Regions from separate parts of the Paenilisteria weihenstephanensis genome, predicted to be linked through region 1. Evidence: riboswitches for the same ligand, from Rfam matches in the RefSeq annotation. Region 1 holds a riboswitch; each other region holds the start of a gene.
What was found. Region 1 has a riboswitch for S-adenosylmethionine ahead of metE (5-methyltetrahydropteroyltriglutamate--homocysteine S-methyltransferase). Riboswitches for the same ligand answer to the same signal wherever they lie in the genome.
Positions count from the first base shown of each region.

Region 1 (3,117 bases):
CGCGACGGTTTTCTAAGATATCAATGGGGCGACGAGTCATGGGATCAGCGATAATGAGTTGAAATTTGCCTTTGTCGGTATCTCCCTTGAACTCATCGATAGCGATGACCTTAGGAAGAGAGACGGGAGGCGTGGAAAAGGCTTCTGTACGCGCGTCGAATAGACGCATAATTTTAGGTGCGGTGGTCCCAAATGTTTTAGCAGTATAAGTAAAGGACGGAGCGGAAATACTATGAAAAAGGGCCGCTTGGTGCCAAAGCGTTGAAAAACGCTGATAGCGTGCCACAAGTCCTTGATTTTTTTCATCAAATGATTTTCCGCAGGAACAAGCATATCTGCGTTTTCGATAGTGCACATAGACACGTTTTTCTGCGACTTTTAGATGTTGGAAAGTGTGCGTACGATAGTCTTTAATGCGATCTGTCCGTGTTTTACAAGAGGGGCAGGCATGTTTTTTTCGTTTTAGTTGGATATGAATGTGGCAGATATGATTTTCAATCGAATAATCAAGAAGTTGGATGTTTTTATTTTCTAAACCGATGAGTTGTATGATAAAATGGTCTGGCATGGTAATATCGCTCCTTTGGATTGGGTTTCGTCACTTTTATCTTAAAGGATTTTGATATTACTGTGTATTTTTTTGTCTTGAAATGAGAACAAAAAAATGCTGAGGTAGATTATTTTCTACCCCAACATTTATTATAGAACCTGGGTATAAGCCTATTATTATTGTGGGTGGGGGACTTGTGGCCGTTGCGTTGCTTTTGTTCCCAATGTGGTTTAATTTATATTTTTGGTTTTTCTTACGTTTGGTGATCGGGGTTGGGGATCATATGCTGCATTTTTCATCGCAAACTTGGATTGGTGCCATGAGTCACCCGTCAAAACGTGGTCGTAACATGGCGATATATGGCTTGTTTTTCTCGTTAGGTTTTGCAATTGGACCGCAATTAGTAAATTTGATGGCTATTAATGTGAATTTGCCATTCTTTATATCAGGTATAATGGTAGTCATTGCATGGACACTTGTTTGGGCTTTGAAAAATGAATTTGTTGGAGAGCAGGCTGTTATTCGAGAAATTTCATTCTTTGGTAGTTTGAAACGTTTTTCGGAAGTGTTTAAAATGGCTTGGATTTCGATGATTCCACCTTTTGTTTATGGTATTTTGGAAACGGCGTTGAATGCTACTTTCCCAATTGTAGGGCTTCGAGATGGTATTCCACAGGCGATGGTTGTGACGATTATTTCTTCCTTTTCTGTTGGTACGATTTTATTCCAAGTTCCGATTGGGATTTTGAGTGATAGGGTTGGTCGGGCTAAGGTTTTGCCAATATTTGTGGGAGCGGGAGCTGTTGTTTTTTTTGTGACGGCGTTTGTTTCTAATAGTATTGTATTGATTGGGATGTTTTTCGTATTAGGGATTTTACTTGGGTCGATGTATTCGTTAGGCTTGTCTTATATGACAGATTTGACGCCGCTTGAGTTGTTGCCTGCTGGAAATATTTTAGTAGGGATGAGCTTTAGTTTGGGAAGTATTATTGGGCCTTCTACGACTGGGATTATGATTGGATTATTTGGAAATGATGTATTTTATTTTGTGATCACGGGGCTTTTGATAGCAGCGTTTTTGGCTTTGTTTTTTGGGAATATTCGTAAAAATTCGAGCTTGGCGTGATATTTTTAGTTGACAGGAATTTGATGGGATGGTAATATAAGTTCAACACATTCGAACTGGATGTAATTAATTTCATATAATAACTCTTATTGTGAGTGGTAGAGGGACTGGCCCTGTGAAACCCAGCAACCTTTCAATTTTTTGAAAAGGTGCTAAATCCTGCGAAGTGTGATGCTTCGAAAGATAAGAGAGTGAATACGTGTCTGCAAAATTCGGATATTCGTAGCCTCTCTGGTCTTGACTGGGGAGGCTTTTTATATGAAAAAAATAATAAGGGAATGGTGATGTGAAATGGCAAAAGTTCAAAGTTCAAATTTAGGGTATCCGCGTTTAGGTGAGAAACGGGAGTGGAAGAAGGCGCTTGAGAATTATTGGAATCATAAGATTTCTGAAGAGCAATTACTTTCTGAAACTAAAGAATTGCGTTTACATGCTTTGAAGAAACAGCAGGACAAAGGGATTGATTTGATTCCTGTCGGGGACTTTTCTTTTTATGATCACATTTTAGATACGAGTATTACGTTTGGGATTGTGCCAAAACGATTCAATTATGAGGCTGGGAAAGTGGATCTTGATACATATTTCGAGGTTGCGCGGGGGAATGATGGTGCGGTTGCTTCGGAGATGACGAAGTGGTTTAATACGAATTATCATTATATTGTGCCGGAACTTGTGGATGCGAAGCCGCAATTGACGGAAAATCGGGCGTTGTTTTATTATGAGGAAGCAAAACGAGAACTAGGGATTGATGGTAAGCCGGTGCTTGTTGGACCGATTACTTACTTGAAATTGGCGAAGGGGAATGATGATTTTAAGGGGTTGTTAAGTCAGTTAGTTCCGCTTTATGGTCAGGTTTTGAAGGAGTTGCAGGATGCTGGTGCGAAGTGGGTACAGATTGATGAGCCTTACTTAGCCACTAGTTTTGATAAGGAGGAGTTAGCGGTTTTTGAGGCGGTTTATGCTTCGCTTAAGGCAGTTGCTCCTAGTTTGAAGATTGAATTGCAAACCTATTTCGAAAGTCTTGATTATTTCGAAGATGTTGTGAAACTGCCGGTAGACGCGATTGGTGTGGATTTTGTGCATGACCATGGGGAATCGATTGAAGCGCTTGAGAAATTTGGATTTCCTGAGGATAAAATTTTGGCGGCTGGGGTGATTGATGGACGGAATGTGTGGCGTGCGGATTTGGATGCGAAATTGGAATTGCTTGAGCGAATTGCAAAAGTGGTGCCGAAAGATCGCTTAATCGTACAGCCTTCGAGTTCTTTGTTGCATGTGCCGGTGACGAAAGCCAGTGAGCCAGACTTAGATGAGGTATTGCTTGGTGGGTTATCGTTTGCGGATGAGAAATTACTGGAATTAGTGGCGCTGACGAAGGCGTTGAATGATGGGGATGTGACGGCGGAATTTGCGGATGCGAAAGCGGCATTGGATGCAATTA
Region 1 is NZ_CP011102.1:2,149,979-2,153,095, reverse strand. Features, by position in the region: gene UE46_RS10400 (ISL3 family transposase) at 1-568, opposite strand, end outside; partial or broken gene UE46_RS10395 (MFS transporter) at 711-1,676, shown strand; SAM riboswitch class I at 1,760-1,866, shown strand; gene metE (5-methyltetrahydropteroyltriglutamate--homocysteine S-methyltransferase) at 1,968-3,117, shown strand, end outside.

Region 2 (3,117 bases), 1.4 Mb from region 1:
CGCACCAAAAAGGACAAGCATCCCAGATTACTGGATTACTTGTCCTTTTCAAGTTCATTCTATTATTTCAATTTGCCAACAAAGAAGAACGTTGCGATACAGTTGATACCTTGGACGATGAAGAATGTACCAACGATAATCACGATACCGATTGCGCCAACGATTGGATTGAATAAAGAGATAAAACCAAGAACAATTCCTAGAATACCTAATGTTAAAATCCAGCCCCAACCTTGAACGTTTTCATTTTTAGCAGCGAAGGCTCCGATTGTACGCATGATTCCTGCAAAAAGAACCCACATACCGAAGACAAGTACTAATGTTACTGTTCCTTCCAATTGGTCAGCTAGTAGCAAGATTCCTAGTAATACAGACAAGATTCCTTCTGCTAGGATCCAACCAGAAACTTTTTGGCCACTGCGATGGGAGAAATATTGAATGATTTGGAATACCCCAACGATTAACATTAGGATTCCGATGAATAGAGTGAATGATAGTAAAGAAATACCTGGGTGGAAAACAAACCAGATTCCTAAACATATCATTGCGATACCGGCGATTAACACCAATATACGTGCGAATGTTTTCATGATATGTAACACTTCCTTTTTTATGATTAGAATTTTTAGGCTCTATCAGCTATTTTACCCTTTATTTCTTGATTGAAACACTTTTATTTTCGTATATTATTTTATGAATTTCGCCTTTAGTCACATTTAGGCAAACAACTTGTATATGTAAGCGTTATTTAATGCTTGTTTAGTGTTTTATCGGATGAAATTTAGTTACAATGTACTCAAAAAATACATATTTTAAATTAAGCTTTATTCTTTTGAAAAATCTGTCTACTTCTCTTGACAAAGGTATCTAAATAATTGTATGATAGAACCAATTTAATACGCTTCTTATCAAGAAAGGTGGAGGGACTGGCCCTGCGAAACCTTAGCAACCGGATATTTTGATCACGGTGCTAATTCCAGCAATTTTTTTGCAAAGATAAGTTACTGACTACGAAATCGTTGTTCGTTCAACCTTTCCTAAGTAACGCTTATCATCTGCGTGCTATGGAGGGGTTTTTGTTTTTTCTTGATAAGTTGACGTTTTTGAGAGGGGTAGAGGAATGATGGGAAAAGATTATCGTTTTGAAACTATACAAGTACATGGAGGGCATACGCCAGATTCCGCGACAAACGCTCGTGCTGTGCCAATTTACCAGACTACTTCTTACACGTTTAATGATACGGATCACGCGGCGGCGCTGTTTGGTTTGCAAGAAGCTGGGAATATTTATACGCGTATTACGAATCCTACGACGGCGGTTTTTGAGGAACGATTGGCGCTTTTGGAAGGCGGCGTTGGGGCTGTTGCGACGGCTTCTGGGATGGCTGCGATTACATATGCGATTTTGAATATTGCGAGTAGTGGCGATCATATTGTTTCGGCGAGCACGCTTTATGGTGGGACTTACACGCTATTCTCCCATACGCTGAAGGATTTTGGGATCGATGTGACGTTTGTTGACCCAGATGATGCGGAGAACTTCGCTGCGGCTGTTACGGAACGCACGAAAGCGATTTTCATTGAGTCAATTGGGAATCCTGATATTAATCTTATCGATATTCGCAAGGTGGCAGATGTGGCGCACGAACATGGTATCCCGCTGATTGTGGATAATACATTCGCGACGGCTTACTTGAATCGTCCGTTTGATTTTGGCGCTGATATTGTCGTTTACTCGGCTACGAAATTTATCGGTGGACACGGCGTAGCAATAGGTGGTGCCGTGATTGACGCTGGTACTTTTGACTGGAAAAATGGCAAGTTCCCAAAATTGGTTGATCCTGATCCGAGCTATCATGGCCTTTCTTATGCGAATGATGTCGGTGCTGCGGCTTATATTACAAAATTACGCGTGACGCTGCTTCGTGATACAGGTGCTGCGATCTCCCCTTTCAACTCGTTCTTGCTAATTCTCGGTTTGGAGACATTGTCGCTACGTCTCGATAAACATGTGGCTAACGCTCAAAAAGTGGCGGAATACTTGGAATCACATGAAAAAATAGCTTGGGTAAACTATCCTGGTCTCGCATCGAATAAATATTATGATTTGGCGCAAATTTATTTTCCAAAGGGACCTAGCGCTATTTTCTCGTTTGGCGTGAAGGATGGCTACGAGGCTGGCAAAAAAGTCATCGAGTCTGTGGAACTATTTTCGCATTTGGCAAATGTCGGTGATGCGAAATCGCTCATTATCCACCCCGCTTCAACGACACATCAGCAGTTGAACGCTGCGGAACAAAAGGAAGCTGGTGTGAAACCCGAGACAATTCGCGTTTCGATTGGGATTGAGAATAGCGAGGATATTATCATGGATTTGGCGCAAGCTTTGGACAAAATTTAAAACTATCAGATGAAGAAAAGGTGATGTGGGATGGGAACACTTAGACAGATAGAACTTTTTAATGACACGCCTTTTGTGTTGGAAAATGGGGAAACGATTGGCCCGATTGAGGTTGGTTTTGAGACGTATGGCGAGCTTTCTTTGGCGAAGGATAACTGTATTTTGTTGGAGCACGCATTGACTGGGACGGCGCACGCGGCGAAGCATTTTGACGAGGATGTCGCTGGTTGGTGGGATGATTTTATTGGAGCGGGAAAAACGATTGATCCGGCTGATTATTTCATTGTTTGTACGAATGTTTTTGGTGGTTGTAGTGGAACAACTGGGCCTTCTTCGGTAGATCCGCGGACGGGGGCAGAATATCGGTTGCATTTTCCTGGGTTTACGATTAAGGATATTATTAAGGTGCAAAAGGCGTTGCTGGATGCGCTCGGTGTTAAGCATGTGGTTTCAGTGATTGGCGGTTCGATGGGTGGCATGCAGGCGACGCAATGGGCGATTGATTACCCGGAAATAACGGGGAGCGTGATAAATTTAGCGTCTCCTCTTGCGGCGAGTCCTGAGGCGATTGGGTATAACCTGATTATGCGGATGGCGATTTTGAATGATCCTGATTTTAATGGTGGGGATTATATTGGGCAGCCTGAGGGTGGGCTTGCGACAGCGCGGATGGTTGGAATGATGACGTATCGCACGAGTGAGCTATTTTCGAAACG
Region 2 is NZ_CP011102.1:793,309-796,425, reverse strand. Features, by position in the region: gene UE46_RS03825 (HdeD family acid-resistance protein) at 63-590, opposite strand; SAM riboswitch class I at 903-1,003, shown strand; gene UE46_RS03820 (O-acetylhomoserine aminocarboxypropyltransferase/cysteine synthase family protein) at 1,124-2,401, shown strand; gene metX (homoserine O-acetyltransferase MetX) at 2,432-3,117, shown strand, end outside.
Region 2: it holds a riboswitch for S-adenosylmethionine, as region 1 does, so the genes downstream of both, UE46_RS03820 (O-acetylhomoserine aminocarboxypropyltransferase/cysteine synthase family protein) here and metE (5-methyltetrahydropteroyltriglutamate--homocysteine S-methyltransferase) in region 1, are expected to answer to the same signal.

Region 3 (3,117 bases), 860 kb from region 1:
GAATCGAAATAAGCGATGGTTTGGAAGGCATTGGCATCTAGGTCTCCATCCTCTAACGCGCGGTTTGGAAGGACGTAATCGCTGAATTCTTTTAATTCAATGTTGATGCCATCTTTTTTAGCGATTTTCTTGATTTCAGGCCATGTACGATCGCCGGCACTAACGCCGATCACGACGCTCTTCTCGTCCCCGTTTGCTTTGTCGTCTGTACCTCCACAACCTACTGCTACTACTGCTAATAATACTAATGTCAACGCTAAAATAATTTTTTTCATTTAAAAAACTCCCTTTGTTTTATTTGCTAGATTTGGAAAATGGACCGATCTAGCGGCGGCGAATTCGGCGGGAAATGAAGTTCCCAAGTGATTGAACGCTTTGGACGATAACGACCAGGATGATAACCGTGACCAGCATGGTAATATTATCATAGCGCTGATACCCGTAAGTAATCGCTAAGTTTCCGATACCTCCAGCACCAACAACGCCAGCCATCGCTGTTGCTCCAACGAGTCCGATTGTTGCAGTGGTCAATGTGAGGATTAATGAGCTAAGTCCTTCGGGTAACATGAAGCGCCAGATGATTTGCCATGCGTTAGCGCCCATCGCTTGTGCAGCTTCGATAATACCTTGATCGACCTCTAAAAGTGAGTTTTCAACAAGTCGAGCAATGTATGGACCGGCATAGAAAACGAGTGGCACGATCGCTGCTTTCACGCCGATACTTGAGTCGACGATGAAGCGGGTAACTGGAATCAAGGCGACCAACAAGATAATAAATGGCACGGATCGCAAAATATTAATGATCGGATTTAAAATATTGAAGATCACGGTATTTTGTAAGATGTGACCTTTTCTTGTGACAACGAGCAGGACACCAAGTGGAATACCGATCAAGCAGGCGAATAATAGCGACCACGTAACCATGTATAGCGTTTCAATAAATGCGGTTGTTAATTGTTCTGATGTGACTTCCATTTAGACACCCACCTCCTCTAATTTCACATTTTGCGTTGCGGCATAGGTAAATGCTTTGGCGATTTCTTCTTTTTCACCAGTTACTTCGACGATCATGTAGCCAAAAGCAATATCTTGAATCTCGGAAATATTACCGCTTAAGACGCTGACGTTCACATCAAATTGTTTGGCGATGTTCGAAAGTAATGGGTTACCAGATGATTCACCGACAAATGTGAATTTCCAAACGGTGGCATCGTGATTTTGAATAAGTTTAAGCGCGCTTGCCGGGATGTCGTCATTAATCACTGTTTTAACAAAATTCTTAGCGGTCTGACTCTGCGGATTTGAGAAAATATCGAATACTTTACCTTCTTCGATAACTTTCCCGCCTTCCATCACGGCCACTCGATTACAAATTTCGCGAATGACTGACATTTCGTGGGTAATAAGTAAGATCGTGATGTTGTATTCTTGATTGATTTTTTTGAGTAGTTCTAAAATAGCACCTGTTGTTTCTGGGTCAAGCGCGCTTGTTGCCTCATCGCATAGCAGAACTTCTGGGTTTGTAGCGAGCGCGCGGGCAATGCCGATACGTTGCTTCTGTCCACCTGAAAGCTGATCTGGAAAGTTCTTCGCTTTATCTGCCAATCCAACAAACTCAAGCAATTCCATCACTCTTTTTTCGCGTTCTTTGCGATTTGTATGTATCAATGCAAGTGGAATCGCGATGTTTTCGAATACCGTTTTGGAATTTAACAGGTTGAAATGTTGAAAAATCATCCCTATTTTCTTCCGTTCTGCGCGAAGCTCTTTTGGCTTTAAAGTTGTCAAGTTCGTTCCTGCCACGGAAACCGAACCTGTCGTTGGTCGTTCTAAGAGGTTCACCGTGCGAATCAGCGTACTTTTACCAGCGCCACTAAATCCTACAACGCCAAATATATCTCCTTTTTCAATGGTTAAGCTAACACCAGCAAGTGCCGTAATTTCTTTGCCACCACTTTTGAATGTTTTTGTTACGTCTGTAAATTCAATCATCTTCTCAACTCCCTTAGTTACCATAACTTGACCCACAAAAAAATCTCCCCTTAAGTTAATAAGAGGAGATTTCTAATCCAAACATCTATGTACCGAATAAGTATACAGTCATATTAATGCAGTCTTGTCGTCTCACCTTATCTACCAAGTACATAACATACTTGTTGGAATTGGCACAGTATCATAAATATGATCTGTTGCCGAGGTATCATAGGGCCAAATCCCTCCACCTCTCTGGATAAAATGCGTAAGTCGTTATTTATTTTTTTTAACTATATCGTGTATTTCGGATACTGTCAATCCTTTTTTAAAAGTTCTTCGTTTATGATTGGCTACGACGGCGCAACTGCTCTAGCTTTGCTTGGATTCTTGCTTTATTTTCAGCGGTTGTTTGTTTGTCTAACGTGATGGTCGTTCCTTCGATTAAGACGGAATCACCTTCATGAATATGGATGGGCAATTGCTTTTGTGGCAGGAGCCATTCCTTATGATCTGGCTCTAGTAGAAAAACTGCTTTTCCGTCTTCTACGCGGTCTAAAATTGCTTTTTTCATTCTGGTTCACCTACTTTACGGTGGCAATTCCTTGTTCTTTAATTTGCCGAACAATACCATCGCCAATACCGTTTATTTTTTTCAACTCTTCAATCGTTTTGTACGGTCTTTCAGCAATAATTTTATCTGCTAAAACAGGGCCAATACTTGCGAGATACTGCAATTCTTCCGCGCTTGCTGTATTAATATTAATCGTATCTGGTTGTGGAACGGCATTGCCTGGCTCCTCGCTCGTTTGCTTTCCTTCGCTGTTCCCTGCTTTCGGTGTACCCGATTTATCCGTCTCTACATGGAGTTGCTTGCCGTCTGTCTCAATCGTCACAGTTCCTTCTACATCCGTTCCATACGTCGTGATATCGCGGTCTTTCAACCACTGAATGACTTCACGATGAGGGTGTCCATAGGAATTCCCCAATTCGGCCGAATAAACTGCGACTTCTGGTTTGACCGCATCTAAAAAATACGGCTGATTCGATGTAGACGAGCCGTGGTGCCCTAAATCCAAAATCTGCGCGTTTAAGTTTAAGCCACTATCAACCATCTCACGTTCGCGCATTTTCTCAGCGTCACCC
Region 3 is NZ_CP011102.1:1,291,634-1,294,750, reverse strand. Features, by position in the region: gene UE46_RS06290 (MetQ/NlpA family ABC transporter substrate-binding protein) at 1-275, opposite strand, end outside; gene UE46_RS06285 (methionine ABC transporter permease) at 325-975, opposite strand; gene UE46_RS06280 (methionine ABC transporter ATP-binding protein) at 976-1,992, opposite strand; SAM riboswitch class I at 2,127-2,237, opposite strand; gene UE46_RS06275 (DUF3006 domain-containing protein) at 2,315-2,545, opposite strand; gene UE46_RS06270 (MBL fold metallo-hydrolase) at 2,556-3,117, opposite strand, start outside.
Region 3: it holds a riboswitch for S-adenosylmethionine, as region 1 does, so the genes downstream of both, UE46_RS06280 (methionine ABC transporter ATP-binding protein) here and metE (5-methyltetrahydropteroyltriglutamate--homocysteine S-methyltransferase) in region 1, are expected to answer to the same signal.

Region 4 (3,117 bases), 1.4 Mb from region 1:
AAATGCGGGCGCATCAAGCGGAACTTATTGAGCAGGAACAAGAGGCGCAACAGGCTAAAAATGATTTGATTACGAATGTTTCGCACGATTTACGCACGCCGTTGACATCGATTCTAGGGTATTTGAGCTATATTCATGAGGATCGGTATCGCGATGAAGTGGAGTTGCGACATTATACGGAGCTGGTGTATGGCAAGGCGCGCCGGTTGCATAAGTTGATTGATGATTTGTTTGATTACACGAGGCTTGAGAGCGCGGAGTTCCAGATCAAAGAGGATACGCTTGATATGGTGGAATTATTGCGCCAGCTTGTTTCGGAATATGAGCGTTCGGCTGCCGAGAAAGATATCCAAATCGTAGAGAAGTATACGGTCGAAAACTTGAAGGTGATGGGCGATGGGATGCAGATTATGCGTCTTTTTGAGAACCTGTTTTCAAATGCGCTTCGTTACGGTGCAAGTGGTAAAAAAATTGAAATCAGCGCTAAAAAAGAAGCTGGGATGGCGATCATTGAAGTGTCTAACTATGGCGCCGAAATTCCCGCAAGTGAGCTACCGCAATTGTTTGATCGTTTTTATAAAGTAGATAAGAACCGAACGACGACGGGAACTGGTCTGGGTCTTGCTATTGCGAAATCGATCGTGGAACGTCACGGCGGTAATGTCTTCGCTGCGAGCAAAAAAGGTAAGACCACATTTACCGTGGAATTACCGCTGAGCAATCTTTAGTTTTTCTTTATGATTTCTTACCTCCTGATTTAGCATTTTTAGTTAAGATGTAATCAGGAGGGGAAATGATGAAAAAACAGACAGTTATTTTAATTATTGCGGGTTTGACGAGTATTGCTATTTTATTTTTTGTTTTTATGGGAAGAGACATTCGAGCTACGCCTCAAGTTGATGCGAATAACGCGCTGGTTGTGAGTTTGAAATCGGATAAGGTGATTTTAGAAGAAAAGGCTGATCAGGCGGTGCCAATCGCAAGTTTGACGAAGTTGATGACGGCATATTTGATGCTCGAGGCGATACATAATAAAACGATTTCTTGGGATGATATGGTGTCCCTGGAGCGCTTGGATGATCCGCGGGCGGTGAGTCTATATGCGCTCAGTGGGAAGAAATATTATAGCGTACAGGATCTGTTTGCTGCGATGATGATTATGTCAGCGAATGACGGGGCGCAGAGTTTAGGCGCGCATTTGGATGGGGAACATTTTACAGAGAAGATGATGCAAAAGGCGCGGGAAATCGGGATGTCGAAGAAGACGAATTTCAGCAGTGCTAGCGGTTTAGACGTGGATGGCAAGGAATCGATGTCGACAGCAAGTGATTTAATGATTTTGACGAAAAAATTGATTAGCGATTATCCAGAAATACTTGATATTACGTCGCGAACGAAGTATGTCACGCAAAGCGATGATACGATACATACGACAAATCAGGTGCTGCAAGATGGTGGCGTTCAGGGAATGGATGGCTTTAAAACGGGGTATACGGATCAAGCGGGCTACTGTATGATTGCAACGGCAGTTCAAAATGAGGATCGCATTATTTCGATAACATTAGGAAGTAAGACGGACGAGGATCGTATCAAAGCGACGGAAACAATGATGGACTATGGCTTTTCAAAATAAAATGACCACTGTATCTTGACAAATCCGACTAAAACCATGTAATATTAATAAAAACAAGGCGCGTCATATATTGCGCCCTAAAAAAGAATCTTATCAAGAGTGGTGGAGGGATATGCCCGTAGAAACCCGGCAACCTAAGTGGAATTTTTTCCATTGCAAGGTGCTAAATCATACAGAGCCTAGAGCTTTGAAAGATGAGAGAAAAGCGTAAATTATGCATGTAATTACACCTTTTCCGCTCATATTTGGCGGGAGAGGTTTTTTGTTTAAGAAAGAGAGTAGGGGTGGAGTTACTTTGATAAGGCTTAAGAATGTTGCGAAGGATTACAAGGCTCGTAAAAATAATATCAGAGCAGTGGACGACGTCAATTTAGATATTACGGATGGTGAAATTTTCGGTGTGGTTGGTTATTCAGGTGCTGGGAAAAGTACGCTGATTCGGATGTTTAATGGATTGGAATTGCCGACGGAAGGCACGGTCGAAGTGGATGATTTATTTATTTCACAAATTCGCGGTGGACAGTTACGCAAGGCGCGCCAGCAAATCGGGATGATTTTTCAACATTTTAACTTGCTTTGGTCGCGTACGGTGTTTGATAATATTGCTTTTCCGCTAGAAATTGCGGGAGTTCGAGGTGAGAAGCGCCGTTTTCGAGTGAATGAGTTGATCAGACTTGTGGGGCTTGAAGGTAAAGAGGACGCGTATCCATCGGAATTAAGCGGTGGTCAGAAGCAGCGTGTCGGGATTGCGCGGGCACTTGCGAACAACCCGAAGTTACTGCTTTGTGATGAGGCGACATCAGCGCTCGATCCGCAAACAACGGATGAAGTGCTTGATTTGTTGCTGGATATTAACCGCCGTTTAAACTTAACGATTATCGTGATCACACATGAAATGCACGTGATCCGCAAAATTTGTAATCGTGTGGCAGTGATGGAAGCGGGGCGCGTCGTGGAACTAGGCGATGTGATAGACGTTTTCCAACATCCGCAAGAAAGCGTGACGAAACGTTTTGTGCGACAAGTGACGGAATCAGATGAGACGGAAGAATTGATTCACATGTTGCTGGAAAACTACTCGGAAGGCAAGCTTGTGAAACTGCTTTTCGTTGGAGGCCAAGCGACGCAGCCGATCATTTCCCAAGTAGCGCAAGATAACAAAGTGTTGCTAAATATTTTGCACGGTAATTTAACACAAACGCAAAATGGTGCTTACGGTACGTTATATATTCAAATTCAAGGTGCCGAGGAACAAGTAGATGCGACAATCACACGGTTACGCGAGCTTGAGATAGAAACGGAAGTGATTGAAGGATGAGTGATTCTACAGGATATTTTGCAAATGTAGATTGGGATATGATGAAAACAGCGACGGAAGAAACGCTATACATGACGATTGTCTCTTTGTTCGCGGTATTTTTCTTAGGGCTAGCTTTAGGGCTGATCTTATTTTTAACCAACCGCAAAAAGGACAGCGGGTCGCG
Region 4 is NZ_CP011102.1:722,284-725,400, forward strand. Features, by position in the region: gene UE46_RS03505 (sensor histidine kinase) at 1-728, shown strand, start outside; gene UE46_RS03510 (D-alanyl-D-alanine carboxypeptidase family protein) at 794-1,633, shown strand; SAM riboswitch class I at 1,721-1,834, shown strand; gene UE46_RS03515 (methionine ABC transporter ATP-binding protein) at 1,929-2,951, shown strand; gene UE46_RS03520 (methionine ABC transporter permease) at 2,948-3,117, shown strand, end outside.
Region 4: it holds a riboswitch for S-adenosylmethionine, as region 1 does, so the genes downstream of both, UE46_RS03515 (methionine ABC transporter ATP-binding protein) here and metE (5-methyltetrahydropteroyltriglutamate--homocysteine S-methyltransferase) in region 1, are expected to answer to the same signal.